DNA from 4 places in the Cytobacillus kochii genome. Region 4 is predicted to be linked to each of the others. Evidence: riboswitches for the same ligand, from Rfam matches in the RefSeq annotation. Region 4 holds a riboswitch; each other region holds the start of a gene.
What was found. A riboswitch is a leader RNA that binds a small molecule or an ion and turns the genes downstream of it on or off. The one in region 4 is predicted to bind thiamine pyrophosphate.
Positions count from the first base shown of each region.

Region 1: linked by a shared signal. The riboswitch ahead of LG276_RS02135 (3-oxoacyl-ACP reductase) and the one ahead of thiW (energy coupling factor transporter S component ThiW) in region 4 are both predicted to bind thiamine pyrophosphate.
Region 2: linked by a shared signal. The riboswitch ahead of thiT (energy-coupled thiamine transporter ThiT) and the one ahead of thiW (energy coupling factor transporter S component ThiW) in region 4 are both predicted to bind thiamine pyrophosphate.
Region 3: linked by a shared signal. The riboswitch ahead of LG276_RS09050 (ABC transporter substrate-binding protein) and the one ahead of thiW (energy coupling factor transporter S component ThiW) in region 4 are both predicted to bind thiamine pyrophosphate.

Region 1 is NZ_CP085254.1:378,027-382,899, forward strand. Features, by position in the region: gene LG276_RS02125 (AarF/ABC1/UbiB kinase family protein) at 1-201, shown strand, start outside; gene LG276_RS02130 (glycosyltransferase family 2 protein) at 319-1,854, shown strand; TPP riboswitch at 1,940-2,041, shown strand; gene LG276_RS02135 (3-oxoacyl-ACP reductase) at 2,134-2,889, shown strand; gene LG276_RS02140 (IclR family transcriptional regulator) at 3,107-3,874, opposite strand; gene LG276_RS02145 (polysaccharide biosynthesis protein) at 4,072-4,873, opposite strand, start outside.
Region 2 is NZ_CP085254.1:310,751-315,623, forward strand. Features, by position in the region: gene LG276_RS01765 (serine hydrolase) at 1-639, shown strand, start outside; gene LG276_RS01770 (DUF2975 domain-containing protein) at 1,442-1,918, shown strand; gene LG276_RS01775 (helix-turn-helix transcriptional regulator) at 1,929-2,159, shown strand; gene thiT (energy-coupled thiamine transporter ThiT) at 2,742-3,320, opposite strand; TPP riboswitch at 3,425-3,529, opposite strand; gene LG276_RS01785 (hypothetical protein) at 3,665-3,907, shown strand; gene LG276_RS01790 (peptidoglycan DD-metalloendopeptidase family protein) at 3,935-4,873, shown strand, end outside.
Region 3 is NZ_CP085254.1:1,706,390-1,711,262, reverse strand. Features, by position in the region: gene LG276_RS09065 (peptide chain release factor 3) at 1-491, opposite strand, end outside; gene LG276_RS09060 (twin-arginine translocase TatA/TatE family subunit) at 732-926, opposite strand; gene LG276_RS09055 (cell wall hydrolase) at 1,129-1,767, opposite strand; TPP riboswitch at 1,953-2,065, shown strand; gene LG276_RS09050 (ABC transporter substrate-binding protein) at 2,146-3,153, shown strand; gene LG276_RS09045 (thiamine-binding protein) at 3,153-3,443, shown strand; gene LG276_RS09040 (ABC transporter permease) at 3,443-4,207, shown strand; gene LG276_RS09035 (ABC transporter ATP-binding protein) at 4,204-4,873, shown strand, end outside.
Region 4 is NZ_CP085254.1:2,395,599-2,400,471, reverse strand. Features, by position in the region: gene LG276_RS12450 (nuclease-related domain-containing protein) at 1-271, shown strand, start outside; gene LG276_RS12445 (hypothetical protein) at 479-1,426, shown strand; gene LG276_RS12440 (shikimate kinase) at 1,565-2,071, opposite strand; TPP riboswitch at 2,197-2,304, shown strand; TPP riboswitch at 2,347-2,439, shown strand; gene thiW (energy coupling factor transporter S component ThiW) at 2,511-3,032, shown strand; gene thiD (bifunctional hydroxymethylpyrimidine kinase/phosphomethylpyrimidine kinase) at 3,001-3,807, shown strand; gene thiM (hydroxyethylthiazole kinase) at 3,807-4,616, shown strand; gene thiE (thiamine phosphate synthase) at 4,616-4,873, shown strand, end outside.

The DNA of each region.
Region 1 (4,873 bases), 2.0 Mb from region 4:
GACCGTATCAGCAACCGGCTAGCATTTAGTATCGTGTTGCTGGCATTTTGCATTATAATGGTAGGCTTAATTATCGGTTCCGCCCTTGGCAGGCAATCATCTCTCCTATGGAATATACCAGCAGTAGAAATCGGCTTCGTCATTGCGATATTAATGTTCTTATTTCTTATATACACCATCATTAGAGCAGGGAGATTCTGACGACTCTCTGCTTTTTGTTTTGGCTACAATTTTTCTGATTTCACTACACAAGCAAATCATGGTGAGAATATAGTGTAGAGAGGTGAACGATTTTGTCAATAAACGTTAATGTTGCTTATGATTAATACAAAAATTCTCATTGGTAGTCCAATTAATCAAGATCCCGATATTTTAAAAGAGTTTCTGCTTTCGTTAGCTAATTTACAAACGGATACAATGGAGATTCATTATTTTTTCATAGATGATAATCAGAATGAAGAATCAAGTAGACTACTACGTCATTTTGCCAGATGGAAGAACGATGTTGCGATTTTATCCGCAAAAGAAGATAGTATCTATATTCGCACCGACTTTACACATTTCTGGAATGATGCTCTCATCTGGAAGGTTGCTCGCTTCAAAGATATGCTTATTGAGCAGGCAAAATTTGAAGAATTTGATTATTTGTTTTTAGTTGACTCTGATTTGCTTTTACACCCGGATACCCTTCATACACTTATTTCCACGAAAAAAGAAATTGTTTCAGAGGTATTTTGGACGGCTTGGCAAGAGGGGACAATTCCTTATCCGCAAGTGTGGTTAACAGATGAATATACCCACTGGAGACAGGCGGATGAAGGTGTTATAACAGACGAAGAAAAGGCCGTTCAAACCGAGGCCTTTATTCAACAGTTACAAACTCCAGGTGTTTATGAAGTAGGAGGATTAGGTGCGTGCACGCTAATTAGCAGGAAGGCTTTGTTAGCAGGTGTTCATTTTAGTAAAATTAAAAATCTCAGTTTTTGGGGAGAAGATCGACATTTTTGTGTGAGAGCAGTGGCATTGGGACTGGATCTACATGTAGACACACATCTCCCAGCTTATCATATTTATCGATCATCTGACCTTACAGGCATACCCGCATTTAAAGAAAAATGTCAGTATGCGTATAGCGAACTACCTATTTATCCAGAAAAAGCAGAAAGCCATCAAATTCGCTTATCGATGATTGTGAAGAATGAAGAAGGTCGTTATTTACAAACGATGTTAATGAAAGTAAAGCCATTTATCGATGAAGCTGTGATTATAGATGATGCTAGTACTGATCAGACTATATCGATTTTCTTGCAAGAACTAAAAGGTATGCCAATTAAATTGGTCAAGAATGCAAGCTCCCAGTTTGCCAATGAAGTGGAACTAAGAAAACAACAGTGGTTAGAAGCAACGAATTGTTTTTTAGGTTGGGTATTAAATCTTGATGCAGATGAATGGTTTGAGGAGAGTTTTATTGATTATATTGATGACTTTGTTAAACAGGATACTATCGACCTGTACTGTTTTAGACTGTATGATATGTGGGATGAAGACCATTATCGTGAAGATGAATACTGGCAAGCACATTTCTTATACCGTCCATTTCTAGCAAGAGTTGAATCAACCTTTCAGCCTGTCTGGAAAGAAACACCTCAACATTGTGGGAGATTTCCAGAAAACATCTTCCAACTTACCCACAGTTTATCCACAATACGAGTCAAGCATTTAGGCTGGGCAAAAGAAAAAGATCGATTAGAAAAGTATGAGAGATATAAGCTGCTTGACCCGAATAGCCTCTACGGTAATGAGAAACAATATGAATCGATTTTAGATAAGAATCCCCGTTTAAAACAATGGTGAGAAACATAAAGGAAATGGTCAATTAAGAACTGAACTTCGATTCATAGCTAGGAAACTATTTGTATGCTAAACTAAAAATAATTAAAAATTGTTGCAGGGGGACTCAGAAAATGAGTTGAGAAGGTTAAAACCTGACCCTTAGAACCTGTTCGTTAAGACGATCGTAGGGAGCATCTTCCAACTATATGCATACGTATGGTAGGCTCTCCATTTTCGGGGAGCCTTTTGTTTTGTTTTCCTGAACATTTTTAATTACATCTATTGAAAAGAGGGAATAGCGTGAGAGAAGAAGTCGTGTTAGTAACAGGAGCAAGTCGTGGATTAGGAGCTGCAATTGCTCAAAAGTTCGGTAAGGAAGGCTACAAGGTAGTCGTTAATTATTATAATAATAAAGAAAAAGCCGATGCAGTAGTTGAACAAATCGGGCAAGATCGTGCATTGGCTATCCAAGCTGATGTTAGAGATCATCAAGCAGTAAAAGCAATGGTAGCAGACACAATTGCTCATTTTGGCCGCTTGGATATCGTTGTCAATAATGCATTAGTTCAATTTAAATTTGATCCTGTGGCACAGGCGAAAGTAGAGGAATTATCTTGGGCTAGCTACCAAACCCAGTTTGAAGGCGCGATAAAAGCAAGCTTAAATGTTGTTCAATCTGCTCTTCCGGCTCTAAAGGATTCACAGCAAGCCCGTGTGATTGGTATTGGCACGAATCTTTACCAGAACCCAGTCGTTGCCTACCATGAATATACAACAGCCAAAGCGGCATTAATTGGCTTTACACGCAATATGGCCAAAGAGCTCGGACAGTATGATATTAATGTGAATATGGTTTCCGGTGGATTATTAGAAACAACGGATGCAAGTGCTGTTACTACCCCTGAGGTATTTGCGATTGTGGCTGATAACTCTGCTATCCGCCGTGTGACAAAACCAGAAGACGTAGCAGAAGCAGTTGTTTTCTTAGCCTCTCCAGGCGCTAAAGCGATTACGGGACAAAATCTAGTCGTTGATCATGGATTGACGATGAACTAAGATAAAAAAGGTCGTCATCTTTGTTTATGGCGGCCTTTTTCAATAAATGGACTTATTTTGTAGGTTGATAGTTAGTAAAGTGCTTATATTAGCAAATGTACGTCTAAGTCGAAGCTAAACTCCAATTTATTCGTAGAAAAGAATATTTTTAAAAATTTAACTTAATTTTCTCGCTAGTATTTTATTTTTCTAGATGTTAAAACGGTTGATTGAACGCTCAATCAGTATTGTTCAATTTTTTTCCTTGTTTATATCGATAGCCAAACATAGACGATGCTTGTAAGTGAAACTTCAGCAGTTGCTTGCTCATCGGATCCGTTGCTTCCTTAGGCATCTTATCGTTAAATCCAACAACAGTCACTGCACCGAGTAATTGATTTTGGTAGTCTAGCAAAGGGACGGAAGCAGAAGAAATTGATGGAATTAAAGGTTCGGTAGCGAAGGATATTTTCGATTGTTGAATCATTTGCCATTCTGCGTTATCGATCGCATCCCCGTTTCCAAGCCAATCTTTTGTCAGTACTGGGTTTAAGAAACTTAAGAAAATCTTCCCCGCGGCAGATGTTGGTGGCAAGCTTCCGCCTAGTTGTGTACCAATATGAAGTGGTTCATTCGAATGACAAATCTTTGTCGTAATTGGTCCGTTGTTTGTCCATAATGAAAACGAAACGGTGCAGGAAGTAAGCGAAGAAAGTTCCTGCATATAAGGAGTGATTGCATCGGCAATATCACGACTACCAAAGGCGGCTGTACCATATTGAATCAATTTGCTGCCAAGGTAATACAGGTTTGTCCCTTTTTCTCGATAGAGCATGTTCAATTGTGTAAGTGTATTTAAATATTTATATAAATTACTTTTCGTAATACCGGTTTCTTCTTGAATGGTTGAGAATTTCATTGGGGTATCTTTTTGATAGATTAATTCGATGATAGAAATGCCTATTTGCAAGGATTGTATCATCGTACTACTTTTTTGTATTTCCATGTATGTAACTCCTCATTATGCTAGTCATGTTGAATCCTAATTTATCAGAAACGACATCAAACAACAACCTCCCTTTAGAGGGTTGGTAGGATATCCCTATAAATTCAGTATATATAAGAATAGTTAGTGAGTTGGCGATTATTAACTTGGTCAATGAAGGCGCTCAACTCACGAAAAATAGGGAGCGGTCAAATATATTAATTTAACCTTTTCCATTTTTTTAGCTCTTTCTGAACATAGGATAATGATTGTAGTTTTTCTTTTAGTTCAGCTATAGAGAGACGATAAGTATTATTGGAGTGATATTCTTCTACAGAGTTTGTATCAGTTTCTATTCTGGTATCTCGAGGAATGCGATAGAAGCCTTCAAGATCAATGGCTTTCGCTGCTTCTTCTTTTGTTAGTAAAACTTCATAGAGCTTTTCTCCCGGCCGTGTGCCAATTAATTCTAAAGGAAGGTTAACATGAAAAAGTTCTTTAATCGCTTGTGCTAAATCTGTAATATAGGCAGCAGGCGATTTTTGTACCATAATATCCCCATTACAAGCATTCTCAAAAGCGTACAATACGAGTTCGACAGCCTCATCTAAACTCATCATAAAACGGGTCATTAAAGGATGCGTAACAGTTAGCGGCTTTCCTTCCTTTACTTGTTCTATGAGAAGCGGAATGATGGATCCCCTTGATGCCATGACATTTCCGTATCTTGTGCCACATATAATGGTACCACGAGCGTTAGCTTGTCTCGATTTAGCGATAAATGTCTTTTCCATTAAAGCTTTAGACATTCCCATTGCATTAATTGGGTAGGCTGCTTTGTCCGTTGATAGGCAGACAATTTTCTTTACCCCTGCTTGTATGCCTGCACTTAATACATGATCGGTGCCAAGAATATTCGTTTTCACTGCTTCTAGCGGATGTGACTCACATGAGGGTACTTGTTCTAAGGCTGCAGCATGAAAAATGTAATCAACCCCGTCCACAGCTGGTAATAAAGTA
Region 2 (4,873 bases), 2.1 Mb from region 4:
GAGGCAATTACTTGGGCAAAAACACATCAAAAACCTCATTTCCCTCCAGGTAACGGCTTTAAATATACTGATACAAACTATCATCTATTAGGCTTAATCATAGAAAAAATAACAGGAATATCTTTTCATGTAGCTATGAAACAATATATTTATCAGCCCCTCAGTATGATGAATTCATCTGTGTTACACTATTCTAATCCATTAGACAAAGATACCCAACATTTAGCAGACTTTTATATTAATAAAAACAACCTAACTAATCACAAAGGATACGCAGGTCTCGACTATGCAGGCGGTGGAGTAGTATCTACTGGAGAAGATATGTTGAAATTTATGAAAGCGTTAGTATCCTATCAATTATTGAAAAAGGAAACGCTTGAGAAAATGATGAATGATAAAGCAAAGTATGGGGTAGGAATTGAGTATGGATATGGAATTATGCAGTTTAAATCAGTTCCACTACTCATGCCGAAAATATTTAATGTCTGGGGACATGCAGGTGCCACAGGAGCCTATTTATTTTATCACCCTAAGATGGATACCTATTTAATTGGTACTTTTAATGACTTTTCTTATGAAAGAAAAGGTGTCAAATTTATGTTAATGAAAGTAATAAACCAATTGAGTAAAATTAAATGAAAGAAATGCGACTTCTTATATTCAGTTAAAGGGCACGTTTGTGGAGTAACACAGGCAGAAAATGATCAAACTCTTTTATAAAAAACAACCTTAAAATTGGTATAGAAGAATCCATTTTGATTAATCTTTCTTCAAAATGAATTCTTCTTTTTTACCGTAAAATAAGGATTTACGAAGTGTTTTTGCTCAAGCTCTATTTCAAACTACACATACAATATTCCGTTTTGTGTAAAAATTACACATTAAATGAGAGAGATTTGCGAGGATTTTATACATATTTTCATTCATTTTTTATAAAGAACAATTCGTGCTTTATCACTGTATGTTGGCATGTATATTTCATGGCTAACAAAAGCGCAAACGAAAAGCCAGTTCCCACAAGGGTTCTAGCTTTTTGGAATTCCCGATAAATGAGACGTTATGTTTACTAGAATGTATGGGCGCTGTATATTTCTTTGTCAAGAAGGGTTTGTATTGCAAGGTGTATTATTACATGAGGTTCGCTTTACTTCTCTTTTTTAACTTCTTCTTCTGAGGCTTTACCTTTTTTAAATGAACAAAAGTATAATAATGAAGATAATTGAATGTTCGAAAATGAGATACCTTCTAATTTGTTGAACGATTTATAAATCCAATAGTTTTAAGTTAAAGCATTTCTTTGTAATAAGGAATGCTTTTTTATATTTGTCTAAAATCCAAAGATTATAACAACAAATTAATAATGTTTAGGAACAAAAAAATATTGTGAAACGATAAATTTTATATTAAAATCAAATAGAAATAAATAAGTGAGGTGCTTTTTATGAAACGTGGTTCAACACTCTTTTTAAAAATAGCCGTTTTCTTTATTGGTACTCCAGTTTTTTCCTTAGGTATAATTGGGTTGATTTGGTTACCTAATAATCCGGCAAATCCAGATTATGCCTATATGTTATATCCCATTGTAATCGGAATGTATTTATCGGCAATTCCCTTTTACATTGCACTTTATAAAGCTTTTAAGCTTTTAAGTTATATTGACAAGAACCAAGCTTTTTCGCAAATTTCCGTAAAAGCTTTGAAGCATATAAAACTCTGTGCAACCATATTCAGTATCTTATATGTGGCAATTTTGCCATTCGTTTTTATGTTAGCTCAAGTAGACGATGCCCCAGGTGGTGCAATAATCGGAATGGTCCCTATCTTTGCTTCGATGGTAATTGCAGTATTCGCTGCAGTTCTGGAAAGGCTTTTACAAGAAGCGATAAATATAAAATCAGAAAATGATTTAACGGTCTGAGGTGAAGGAATTGGCGATTATAATTAATATCGATGTGATGTTGGCGAAAAGGAAAATGAGCGTCACAGAACTTTCGGAGAGGGTTGGAATCACGATGGCTAATCTTTCTATTTTGAAAAATGGAAAGGCAAAAGCGATTCGGTTATCCACTTTAGAATCCATTTGTAAGGCTTTGGAATGTCAGCCAGGCGACATATTGGAGTACAATAGCGACGAAGAACTCAAGAATAATAAAGTATAGAAAATAAATTTATTCCATAATCGGGGTAGCGTCAGGAAAATGCGATTTTACAACGTTAAGAAATTACAATATTAAAAAGCCCAATTTCTACAGCATTAAAATTTCTGTTATTTCGATTGAGAGGAATCATGAAGAGGCACTCTTATATCGGCATAAAGGGGAATTCAAATGAGCTAACTATAATCCAATGAGCTAATGATGTGTATCATTAGCTCATTTCGTTTGCGTTTCCTTTATATTCGATATTAATAAAATTTCTCCTATCACACTCAATCTTCTTCGTGATATAAACTATCGAGTCGGTTGCCAACTATCTGCAGATTCGGCGTTGTTATAAATCATGGTCTTCTTCGGATCATCATGGCCGGCCAGAAAATAGAAGAGATGATGGAGGTTTGCCTAGCTGCTTTTGACGCTTTCATTTTGGAAGTATTGTGAAGAGTCGATTGCATGGTTATCTTATGGATATCACGCCGATGTACATGCCACCCTGATTCCTCAGTTCCATCTCATCGTGCGAAAATCTCCCAAAAAGATATCTTAAAAAAAAGGCCCTGAGTTTCCCCCAGAGCCTTTAGTTGATTAATATGCTTTTTTCAGAAGGACCTTATTGGCTGTTGTGTAAAGCATGACAACGACTAAGGCACATACGATAAAGGTAGGTAGCATATATGTTCCGTTATATACGAGTGAGTAAAGTGCGACAGGTTGATCTGCCGGAGCATAGGCACCAAATAGGACTATGCCTGATAAATAATGGCATAAGAAGCGTAAGAAACTTCCTAAGAAAACGCCACTAATAACATACATGTTTGCTTTGGCAAATTGGCCGTCTTGATAATTTTGTACAACTTTCTTCATATAGATGCCTGCGAGTCCGACAACAGCAAAGGCTACGAAATAGTCAATGATCCATGAGGCGAAATGAAAAGGAACAGCTCCTGTTAAGATTTGTAGTCCTCCTAATAATAAGCCCGTTAAGACGCCACCTTTAATACCCCAACGAAAGGCCATTAAGAAAACCGGTACCATAGCAAGTGAGATGGACCCACCTTGTGGCCAAAATCTCCCCATCAGTAAGCCCGATAAGAAATCAAGTAATAATGCCAAAGCTGCAAATATAGCAATTTCCACCATAAAAAGTGTTTTATTTTGTTTCATGTTTTTCCTCCTTCTCCGAAAAGAGAAGCGAACGAGTAAACCTGTATTACTTTTTTGTCATGAAAAAAAGCAATACATAGGCGGTGATGGATGCCTAGTATTGCTCATATCCAAAACCACGATCCCTACGCTAGCATTATCTAACAGGTTCTTAGGGTCAGAACGAACTCGCTCACTCTCAGCCATATTAGGCTCCCCTTGTGGAAGTATTAAATTTATCCTCGGTTAGAATATACTATGACTTTCATCATAATTCAAGAATCTTTTTTTTGGTAAGAGAAAAACAGATTATTTGTGAAACTTATTCCCGAGTTAGTCGTAAAAATAAACGAGGAGTGATTTACATGAAGAAGGTTTTTGAAGTGAACCATCAGGGAGATCATATACTAGTTGAGAATTACTGGATTAATGGTGAAAAGCTATATGTAAATGGCGAATTACAGGATGAAAATTTAGGACTTGCTATAAGAGGAGATTTGGAAGGAAAGTTAGAAGATTCAAGTCGAATTAAAGTAACTATTGGTGGTTTTCTAACTATTAACTGCAAAATATTTCTTGAGAATCGTTTGATTTTCTCTTCTATATAAAGAATAGAAACCTAGGGGGTAGATGGAATGGTCGGGTCAATGGATACTGATTGGTTTATAGATCATTGGTTAAAAGAAGATTTTAAGGAAATTTATAATGCAACCTCAAAAGTGTTTCAAGGGATGGTATCAAGGGCCGATTTTGTCCAGATGGGTTCATCTTTTAATGCAGGTGTACAAAGTTATCAATTAGTCTCACAGACGAATGTCTTAAATGTCGATCAATTCGTATGGGTGGATCATACAAAAGCAAAAGCGGTCGTCGTTGGATTCGACGAAAAGCATACGATTGCAAGCCTCTACTTAAAACCATATTTTGTCTTTCCTGAAACAGATAAGATCTATACGAAGAATGAATATATTATGCCAGTAATGGATGAATGGTTTATATTTTGGGGTGGCACAAATGAATTCATTAATTATCATTACGCTTATGAACATCAAAGATATGCCTATGACCTTTTAAAGGTGAAGGATGGCTCTACATATAATGGTAGACCGGAAAAGAATGAAAGTTATTATGCTTTTGGGGCCGAAGTCATTGCTCCGCAAGATGGAACGGTCATTCAGGTAGTCGATGGCCTCGATGACAATATACCTGGGCAGATGGATGAAGAACACCCGCCAGGCAACTATATTGTGATTGAGCATGCACATAAAGAATATAGTATGATTGCTCATTTTAAAAAAGATACGATTATTGTGAAAGAAGGAGAACAAGTTCGCCAAAAACAATTACTTGGCAAATGTGGGAACTCAGGTAACTCTTCTGAAGCGCATATTCATTTTCAAATCAGTAACTCTGGCGATTGGCAGAAGGGAAAATCGATTCGCATTCGTTTTAAAAATCGCCTGGAACCCATTCAAGGAGAGGTTGTCACAAATAACCTTACTAAATATCAGGATCGATTCGAAGAGAGATTTGACAAAGTTGAAAATACCTTGACGTTTGCAGATTACATCTTT
Region 3 (4,873 bases), 690 kb from region 4:
GATTCAATCCCCATTACTTCTTCTAATTCAGCTAAAAGCTCTAACGGCATCTTACCTTGTCGATCCAATTTATTGATAAATGTAAAAATAGGGATACCTCTCATACGGCAAACTTTAAAGAGTTTTAAAGTCTGATCCTCGATCCCCTTTGCTGAATCAATGATCATAACTGCACTATCCACTGCTGTTAATGTACGATAAGTATCTTCACTGAAATCTTGGTGTCCTGGTGTATCTAAGATATTGATTTTAGCTTGATTATACTCAAACTGCATAACACTAGACGTAACCGAAATACCACGTTGTTTTTCTATTTCCATCCAGTCACTTGTTGCATATTTCCCTGTCTTTTTCCCTTTAACAGTCCCTGCATCACGAATGGCCCCTCCGAATAAAAGAAGCTTTTCTGTTAAGGTTGTTTTCCCAGCATCCGGGTGGGAAATAATTGCAAATGTTCGACGCGATAATACTTCGTCTTTAAATGTACTCATAATAAAATTCCTCACTAACATGTATAAATTCTTATCTGTCGCTACTGCGTACCCTCAATTTTATCCTTGTATTAGAAACTTTGCAATGCGTAATCAATATATGGCATTTTCTTTAAAAAGATAACCAATGAGTTTGCACGTTTTATACACAATATATAATCCTCTTGTCATCCAAGCTTAAATGCAAGTTTCATTACAAACAAAAAAGCTGACATAAGATATGCCAACTTTTAGTTGAAATTACTTCTCTAAATTGTTTTTCTTCTTCTCATTAGAGTCCTCATCATCATTAGCTAAACCTTTAGCAGAGTTTTTAAACTCTTTCAACGTCTCTCCCACAGCTCGTCCAATTTCAGGTAACTTCTTCGGCCCGAAAATAATGAGGGCCAGTACAAGTATAAGAATGAGACCTGGTATACCAATATTTGATAACATAGTATCACTCCTTTATGTAAGACATAACGTAAGGTGATTATTTATATTTCAATTCCCATTATAATTGAACACCAAATAAAGGCAAGTAAATTCCTTATTAGCAATCCTTTTTAACACGATAAAAAGAGCCTCATGTGACTGATGTCACCCATGGCTCCTTATCATTAGTTCATCTTCGTTCAATAAGATAGAAGGGTTTGCTTTACATAGAAAAACGGTGATTACCGATTTCTGTAACAACTTCTCTCGTATTCAACCAAGATTGCGGTACGATTGTTGGATTGTGGAAAAAGACCGTTTCATCTGGCAATGCATGATTTTTCATTGCTTGCTTTACTGCTTTTTTTGCTTCTTTATCTGCAGGCTTATTAATCGAACCATTATCAACAGGTTGAAATTGCTTATTTTCATAAATAACACCACGAATGGTATCAGGAAAACGTTCGTCCTGCACTCGATTAATCACAACTTCTGCAACAGCTACCTTTCCTTCAAACGGTTCGCCTTTCGCTTCTGCATGGATAAGTCTTGCTAAAAGATCCTTCTCCTCAGATGTTAACGAAATGTCAGGCTTCTTTTCTTTCTTTTCTTTTTCCTCTACTTTAGGAACGATAAGCTTATCACCTTTTTGAACCGTTCGATCTTCTAGGTGATTCATCATTGTTAATTCTTCCTCAGACACTTCTAATTGATCAGCAATGGAAGAAATTGTTTCGTTCCCTTTAACCTCATATATATCATAAACATCTAATGTCTCAGCATAAACGCGTAAATCAGCAGATTGGATGAAATGGACTAAAAACAATGTACTCGCTGCAAAGATAACTGCAATCAGTTTCAATATTTTTTCCTCCATTCAAATATACATTTAAATCAAAATAACAAAATTAAGACTAACATGGATAGAAAGACTACTTCAAACGCAATGTTTTCCATGGGTAATCAGGATATTTCTCCCATCTTAATTTAGACTAGCATTATAATAAACTTCTGCTATAATAATGGTGGAAATAAAAACGCAAATAAACCAAAATGTGGGGGGACCAGTAATTGCTGGTTGAGATTTCATCCGTTTTAGATGATGACCCTTTGAACCTGATCTGCCTCATAGCAGCGTAGGGAACATATTTAAAACAATTCATATGTTTTTGATATGCGCCCATGGTGAATCCTTTGGGCGTTTTTTATTTCCTTCAAAAAATAAAAAGGAGGAAATGGAATGAAAGGATGGTTCATATTGCTTCTTTTCAGCGTGTTTCTATTAGCTGGGTGCGGGAATTCCAGTGAAGATGCACAAACAGAAATGGGAGAAAATGAATTAAAAAAAGTAAACTTTGTACTTGATTGGACCCCAAATACAAATCATACGGGCATTTATGTTGCAGCAGCAGAGGGTTACTTCGCAGAAGAAGGATTAGAAGTTGAAATCATGATGCCAGGCGAAACAGGGGCGGATCAGCTCATCGCTTCAGGAAAAGCAGATTTTGGCGTAAGTGTACAAGAAGCAATCACGCAAGCTAGAGTCCAAGATGTGCCAATCGTCTCGATTGCAGCCATCATCCAACATAATACCTCGGGGTTTGCTTCACCAGTTAGCAAAAACATTCACACGCCGAAAGATTTTGAAGATCATACGTATGGTGGGTTCGGTGCACCTGTTGAAAAATCAGTGATTGATTCTTTAATGAAAAATGATCATGCAGATATTAATAAAGTCTCCATTCTTAATATAGGTGACACAGACTTCTTTACAGCTGTTAAACGAGATGTTGATTTTTCTTGGATTTATTATGGGTGGACAGGAGTAGAAGCGGAATTACGTGGTGAGGAATTAAACATGATATATCTGACTGATTACTCCAAAAAACTAGATTACTATACACCCGTTATTGCTACGAATGAAAAGATGATTCATAAAAATGCTGATATTGTTCAAGCCTTTATGAAAGCCGTTTCCAAAGGGTACACATTTGCAATTGAACAACCAGAAAAGGCTGCAAACATTTTACTTGCAGCTGCGCCTGATTTAGATGAAGAATTGGTAAAAGCATCTCAATTCTGGCTAGCAGAGCGATATCAAGATGATGCAGCACAATGGGGAGAACAAGACTTATCAGTATGGGAGAATTATGCTGATTGGATGCTTGAATATAATCTATTAGATAAACCATTAGATGCAGAGGAAGCATTTACAAATCAATTTTTACCAAATGGAGGGAAAAAATAATGGCAAAAGCTTTAGTAAGTATACAAATCATTCCAAAATCAGCTAACGGACTAGACGTTATCGCTCTTGTAGACGAAGCGATTTCGATTATTGATAAAGCTGGTATTCCATATGAGGTAAACTCTTTAGAAACGACTATGGAAGGTCATTTATCAGAACTGTTTCCTATCATAACAAAAATGAATGAACGTATGGTTGAGCTTGGAAGTCCGAATGTTATTTCTCAAATTAAAGTTCTTTACCAGCCAGAAGGCATCACTTTAAATACATTAACTGAGAAGTACCGCTAATGTTGCAGAAGTTTATAAAAAGCTGGAGCGCTTTATTGGTGCTCTTGCTTTTAATTATTTTGTGGGAAACCGCTGTAATGCTATTTGCTATACCACCATGGTTACTTCCTGCTCCAACAAGTATTCTATCTGAAGCAATAGCCGGGTGGGATTCCCTTACCCCCCACCTATTATCAACCATACAATTGACCACCATAGGACTTGTAATTGGTACTACGATTGGAATTTTTACTGCTATCACGCTTCATCTAGTTCCGTTTTTAAAAGAAGCAATCTACCCTTTACTCATATTATCTCAAAACATTCCAATTATTGTGTTAGCACCATTACTCGTCATTTGGTTTGGGTTCGGTTTATTACCTAAATTAATCGTGATCACCCTTGTTTGTTTTTTTCCTATTGTCATAGCCACATTAAACGGTTTCGAGCATACACCTAAAAACCTGAAACATTATATGCTTATGGCTGGTGCAAGTAAATGGCAGTTATTTTGGAAGCTAGAACTCCCCTTTTCATTATCATCCTTATTTTCCGGGATTAAGATTTCTGCTACATATAGTGTAATGGGCGCGGTTATTTCTGAATGGCTAGGTGCGAAAAATGGCCTAGGTGTGTATATGACGCTCGCTTCTTCTTCTTTCAGAACAGATCGCGTCTTTGTGGCCATTATCATTATTATGATCATGAGCTTAATACTTTTGGGCTTTATTCATCTCATCGAAAGTAAACTGGTACGTTGGCATATAAAGGAGAAGCAAATATGAGTCTTTTACAACTTAAATCTATTGAAAAAAGATATTCAAGAAATCATGTAATAAAAGATATTTCTATGACAGTAAATGAAGGTGAATTCGTTTCAATTATCGGACCTTCAGGTAGTGGTAAAAGTACATTATTTAATTTAATCGGTGGAATGATGCCACCCGATAATGGTGTCATCCTTTTAAATGGACAACCTATTATAAATAAAAAAGGTTCTGTTAGTTATATGCCTCAATCGTCCTCCCTACTCCCATGGAGAACAGTCTTACATAACGTAATGTTAGGACAAGAATTAAGTGGGGAGATCGGCAATAAAGTGCAAGCGACTAAAATGCTGGAACGGGCAGGATTGATTCATGAACTTGAAGCACTCCCTCATGAACTCTCAGGTGGGATGAAACAAAGAGTGGCATTCATTCGTGCATTACTTAGTCCTCAACCAATCATTTTATTAGATGAACCATTTGCTGCATTAGATGAATTCACAAGATTAAGCTTACAAAAATGGCTGCTCGATATATGGGAACAGAATAGAAAGACGATTGTATTTATCACTCACCATATTGAAGAAGCGATCTTTTTATCCGATACGATTTATGTGTTATCAAACAAACCAACGACGGTTAAAGAAAAATTAACCGTCCCTTTCTCTCGCCCAAGACATGAAG
Region 4 (4,873 bases):
AAAAGGAGTGGTTTGTCGAGAGTGCAGTGGGCAGATGAGGCGAGCGAGTTTGCGCAAATTTCATTGCTCAAAATGTAGGAGGAACATTTCATCTTATGATGCATTAAGTGAAGCAATCAATGACTTTATTATTCTTTTTCCATCAGAAAAAGTAACAAAGACGGCGATTTATGATTGGTGTGGAGGAGCAATCAGTAGTTCCGCAATACAACGATTCTTACAAGAGAAATATACACTTAATGGTGGTGGAAATTATTTTTATTATCATTAATGGGTTTTAAAAAAGAAGAAATAGTTGAATTATTTAGTAATGAAGTGAAGTAACAGTACCGTATAGATTGATCGGTATTCTGATGGGTTCAATCTACTAGTAAGCAGTTATAAGTTGAAAAAAAAGACTTTGTGCACAAAATAAAAGAAAAAATCTAGATGACATCGCAAAAAGGGGATAGCAAGTCCCTCGGAAAGAAAGCCAGAGATGAGCGCCTCGCAAAAGGGGATAGCAAGTCACTCAGAAGGTAAACCAGAGATAAGCGCCCCGCAAAAGGGGATAGCAAGTCCCTCGGAAAGAAAGCCAGAGATGAGCGCCCCGCAAAAGGGGATAGCAAGTCCCTCAGAAGGAAAACCAGAGATAAGCGCCTCGCAAAAGGGTTTAGCAAGTCCCTCAGAAGGTAAATCAGAGATGAGCGTCTCGCAAAAGGGGATAGCAAGTCCCTCAGAAGGAAAATCAGAGATGAGCGCCTCGCAAAAGGGTTTAGCAAGTCCCTTAGAAGGAAAACCAGAGATGAGCGCCCCGCAAAAGGGATTAGCAAGTCCCTCAGAAAGGAAACCAGAGATGAGCGCCTCGCAAAAGGGTTTAATAAGTCACTCAGAAGGAAAACCAGAGCTGAGCGCCCCGCAAAAGGGTTTAGCAAGTCCCTCAGAAGGTAAACCAGAGGTGAGCGCCTCGCAAAAGGGTTTAGCAAGTCCCTCGGAAAGGAAACTAAAGATGAGCGCCCCGCAAAAGGGTTTAGCAAGTCCCTCAGAAGGAAAACCAGAGGTGAGCGCCCCGCAAAAGGGATTAGCAAGTCCCTCAGAAAGGAAACTAAAGATGAGCGCCCCGCAAAAGGGTTTAGCAAGTCCCTCAGAAGGAAAACCAGAGCTGAGCGCCCCGCAAAAGGGTTTAGCAAGTCCCTCAGAAGGAAAACCAGAGCTGAGCGCCCCGCAAAAGGGTTTAGCAAGTCCCTCAGAAAGGAAACAAAAGATGAGCGCTCCGCAAAAGGGGATAGCGAGTCCCTCAGAAAGAAAACCAGAGATGAGCGCCTCGCAAAAGGGTTTAGCAAGTCCCTCAGAAAGAAAACCAGAGATAAGCGCCCCGCAAAAGGGTTTAGTAAGTCCCTCGGAAAGAAAGCCAGAGGTGAGCGCCCCGCAAAAAGGAGTTATTTAGCAATTTATTATGAACCAAACACAAATGAAAGCCGAGCAAGGGAGTGCCCGGCTTTCATAAATTCGTTTAGGATAATGCGAAATACTTAGATAGTAGAAGAAACGTCCTAATGAACCATAACCATAATCATCACTAGCTTTATCTTATCCCACTAATAATCAATTCAGCAGCTTCTTCAGCTGTTTTCCCGTCAACATTGATTTTTAGATGATATGGTTGATAATGAGCTTGTCTTTCTTTGTATAGATGATACATTTCATCAGTAGAAAGACCATTTAATTTCGGTCTTGTATCTTTAATCAATGGGTATCGGTCAAGCCACTTTTCCCATGAGAGCTCGATAAGGACAACGGTACTGTTTTGTAAACATATTTCGCGGTTCTTACTGTTTAAAAAGGCACCGCCGCCTAATGAAAGAATCTGTTTTTCTTCGGCAGATAGTTGTTCAATCAACTCGCTTTCAGCTTTTCGAAAAACTTCTTCACCATGATCAAGGAAAATTTTTGAAGTTGACATCTTGAACTGTTGTTCAATGCGTTCATCCGTGTCGATTAAACCCCACTGTAATTTCTTAGCTAATTCCGTTCCTATGGATGTCTTTCCGACCCCCATAAACCCAATAAGTACAATACTCTTATCTTCCATAGACTGTCCTCCCGAATGTTATATAAATATCATATCATAACGTTTTATGTCGCAACATCGTTTCTATCCCATGTTTTTTATTTTCATTTCTATCATTTCATGTTATATTGACATCATATATTATAAGTTTTCACTGGGGGTGCCTTCACATAGAGGCTGAGATTGAATGCCGTTCAAAACCCTTTGAACCTGATCTGGTTTGTACCAGTGGAGGGAAGTGTGTCGATGTAGTCGTCCTCGCTTCCTTTTGGAAGTAGAGGATTTTTTTATATATGAATAAATGCTAGGGGTGCCAAATACTTGGCTGAGATGAACCCTTTGAACCTGATCTAGTTAATACTAGCGTAGGGAAGCGAGTGACGTCATACATATCATGATGACCAAAGCCGCTTATACAAACTAGCGGCTTTTTTATTTTTATCGAAAGGAGGAAAGGTCTATGAATAAAATCCAAAAAATGACGATGACGGCAACGATTGCAGCCATCACTACTGTGTCGAGTAGTCTCATTTTTATTCCGATTGGAATAGCGAAAATTTTTCCGATTCAGCACTTGGCGAATGTATTATCTGCTGTACTTCTTGGACCATGGTATGCCGTTAGTCAAGCGTTTCTTTCATCTACATTGAGAAATATGATGGGGACAGGAAGTGTTTTTGCCTACCCCGGGAGTATGATTGGCGCATTACTTGCAGGGTTCCTTTATCAAAAAACGAAAAAAATTGGCTTCTCAGCACTAGGTGAAGTCGTTGGAACGGGAATGATAGGGGCAGTAGCGACTTATCCGATTAGTACATTACTTTTAGGACAAGAAGCCACCCTTTTCGGATTTCTACCAGCATTTATGGTGAGCTCGTTTACTGGAGCAATTTTAGGATATGGTTTATTAAGAGTATTAATAAAGAATAAAGCTATTGGAGGTTACATCAATGAAAACAGCATTAACGATCGCAGGTTCTGATTCAGGAGGAGGAGCTGGGATTCAAGCAGATCTTAAAACTTTTTCCGCCAATGGTGTGTTCGGCATGTCCGTCATTACGGCGATTACCGCTCAAAATACAGTAGAGGTACGATCGGTACAGGATATTGAAATCAATATTATAAAAGACCAAATAGAAGCTGTGTTTGATGATATCCAGGTTGATGCTGTCAAAATCGGGATGTTGTCATCTAGTGAGACTGTAAAAATCGTCGCAGACCGTTTAAATCATTATAGTCCAAAAGTGATTGTGTTAGATCCTGTTATGGTTTCGAAAGGTGGACATCATCTTTTAAAGGAACAAGCTATTGAGGCATTAAAAGCGAAGATGTTACCACTTGCGACTGTAATTACGCCAAACATTCCTGAAGCTGAAGTACTTTCGGGTATGACGATTCGCACGGTTGAAGACATGGAGCAAGCTTGTAAAAAGTTATATGAATTAGGGCCAAAAGCCGTCTTATTAAAAGGTGGACATTTAGAAGGAGAACCGAATGACTTATTATGGGATGGTCAAAGTTTCAACTGGTTTAATGGTCGAAGAGTAGAGACAAAAAACACCCATGGTACAGGTTGCACTCTCTCATCTGCCATTGCTGCCGGGTTAGCAAAAGGGGAAGAACTTGTTGAGGCCATACAGTCTGCGAAGAATTATATTTCTATAGCGATTGAGCATAGTCTAGCACTCGGTCATGGGCATGGTCCGACAAATCATTTTTATGAGTTATACAACAAAGCAAAGGTGGAGGAAAGATAATGACGATTTCAAGTGAAGCAGTTGAGAGAATCTTTCAGCAGTTAAAAGAACATACCCCACTCATTCATCATTTAACAAATACAGTAACTATTAATGATTGTGCCAATGTGACCCTAGCAATGGGCGGTTCACCTGTTATGGCCACACAACTCTTAGAAGTAGAAGAAATGGCTATGATGGCAGATGGGCTCGTAATTAATTTTGGTACTATTAATGATGCAATGTTTGCGGCGATGATTAAAGCTGGACAAACTGCCAATCAAAAAGGAATTCCAGTAATATTTGATCCAGTGGGTGTTGGTGCAACCAATTATCGCACAAATAAGGCAAAGGAGTTAATTAGCACAATAAAAGTGTCCATTATTCGTGGCAATGCTTCTGAAATTTCAGCTCTTATTGGTAATAATACTAAAACGCGTGGTGTTGATGCAGGGGCAATTGAAATGGCACCTGAAGCACTTGCACAGGAGGCAGCCGAAGTTCTAAACTGTCTCATTGTTATTAGTGGGAAAGAAGACGTCATTACAGATGGTAGGCAATTCGTTGTGATTGATAATGGAGATTCCCTTTTGACGAAGGTAACTGGAACTGGCTGCATGACAGCTTCATTAGTAGCAACTGCTGCTGCTGTTTCAGAAAATTGGTTTGACGGGGCTGTTATTGGTATGGCTACTATGAGTCTAGCGGGGGAAATCGCAGCAAAGAGCTTACATGCCGGTGAAGGGTTAGGTTCATTTCGAGTGAAGCTAATGGATACGATTAGTACAATGAATGCAGCCACTTGGCTAGATGGAGTGAGGCAAAACTAATGGATTACCGTTTATATTTAGTCACAGATGATAAAATAGCAAACAATGAATTATATGATATTGTTCGAAGTGGTGTAAAAGGTGGTGTGACCATCGTTCAATTAAGAGAGAAGACAGCGGATGGTCAACTCTTTTATGAAAAGGCGAAAACATTACAATCTATATTAAAGCCATTGGATATTCCACTGATTATTAATGATAGAGTAGACATCGCTTTAGCGGTAGGTGCAGCAGGTGTGCATGTGGGACAAGATGAT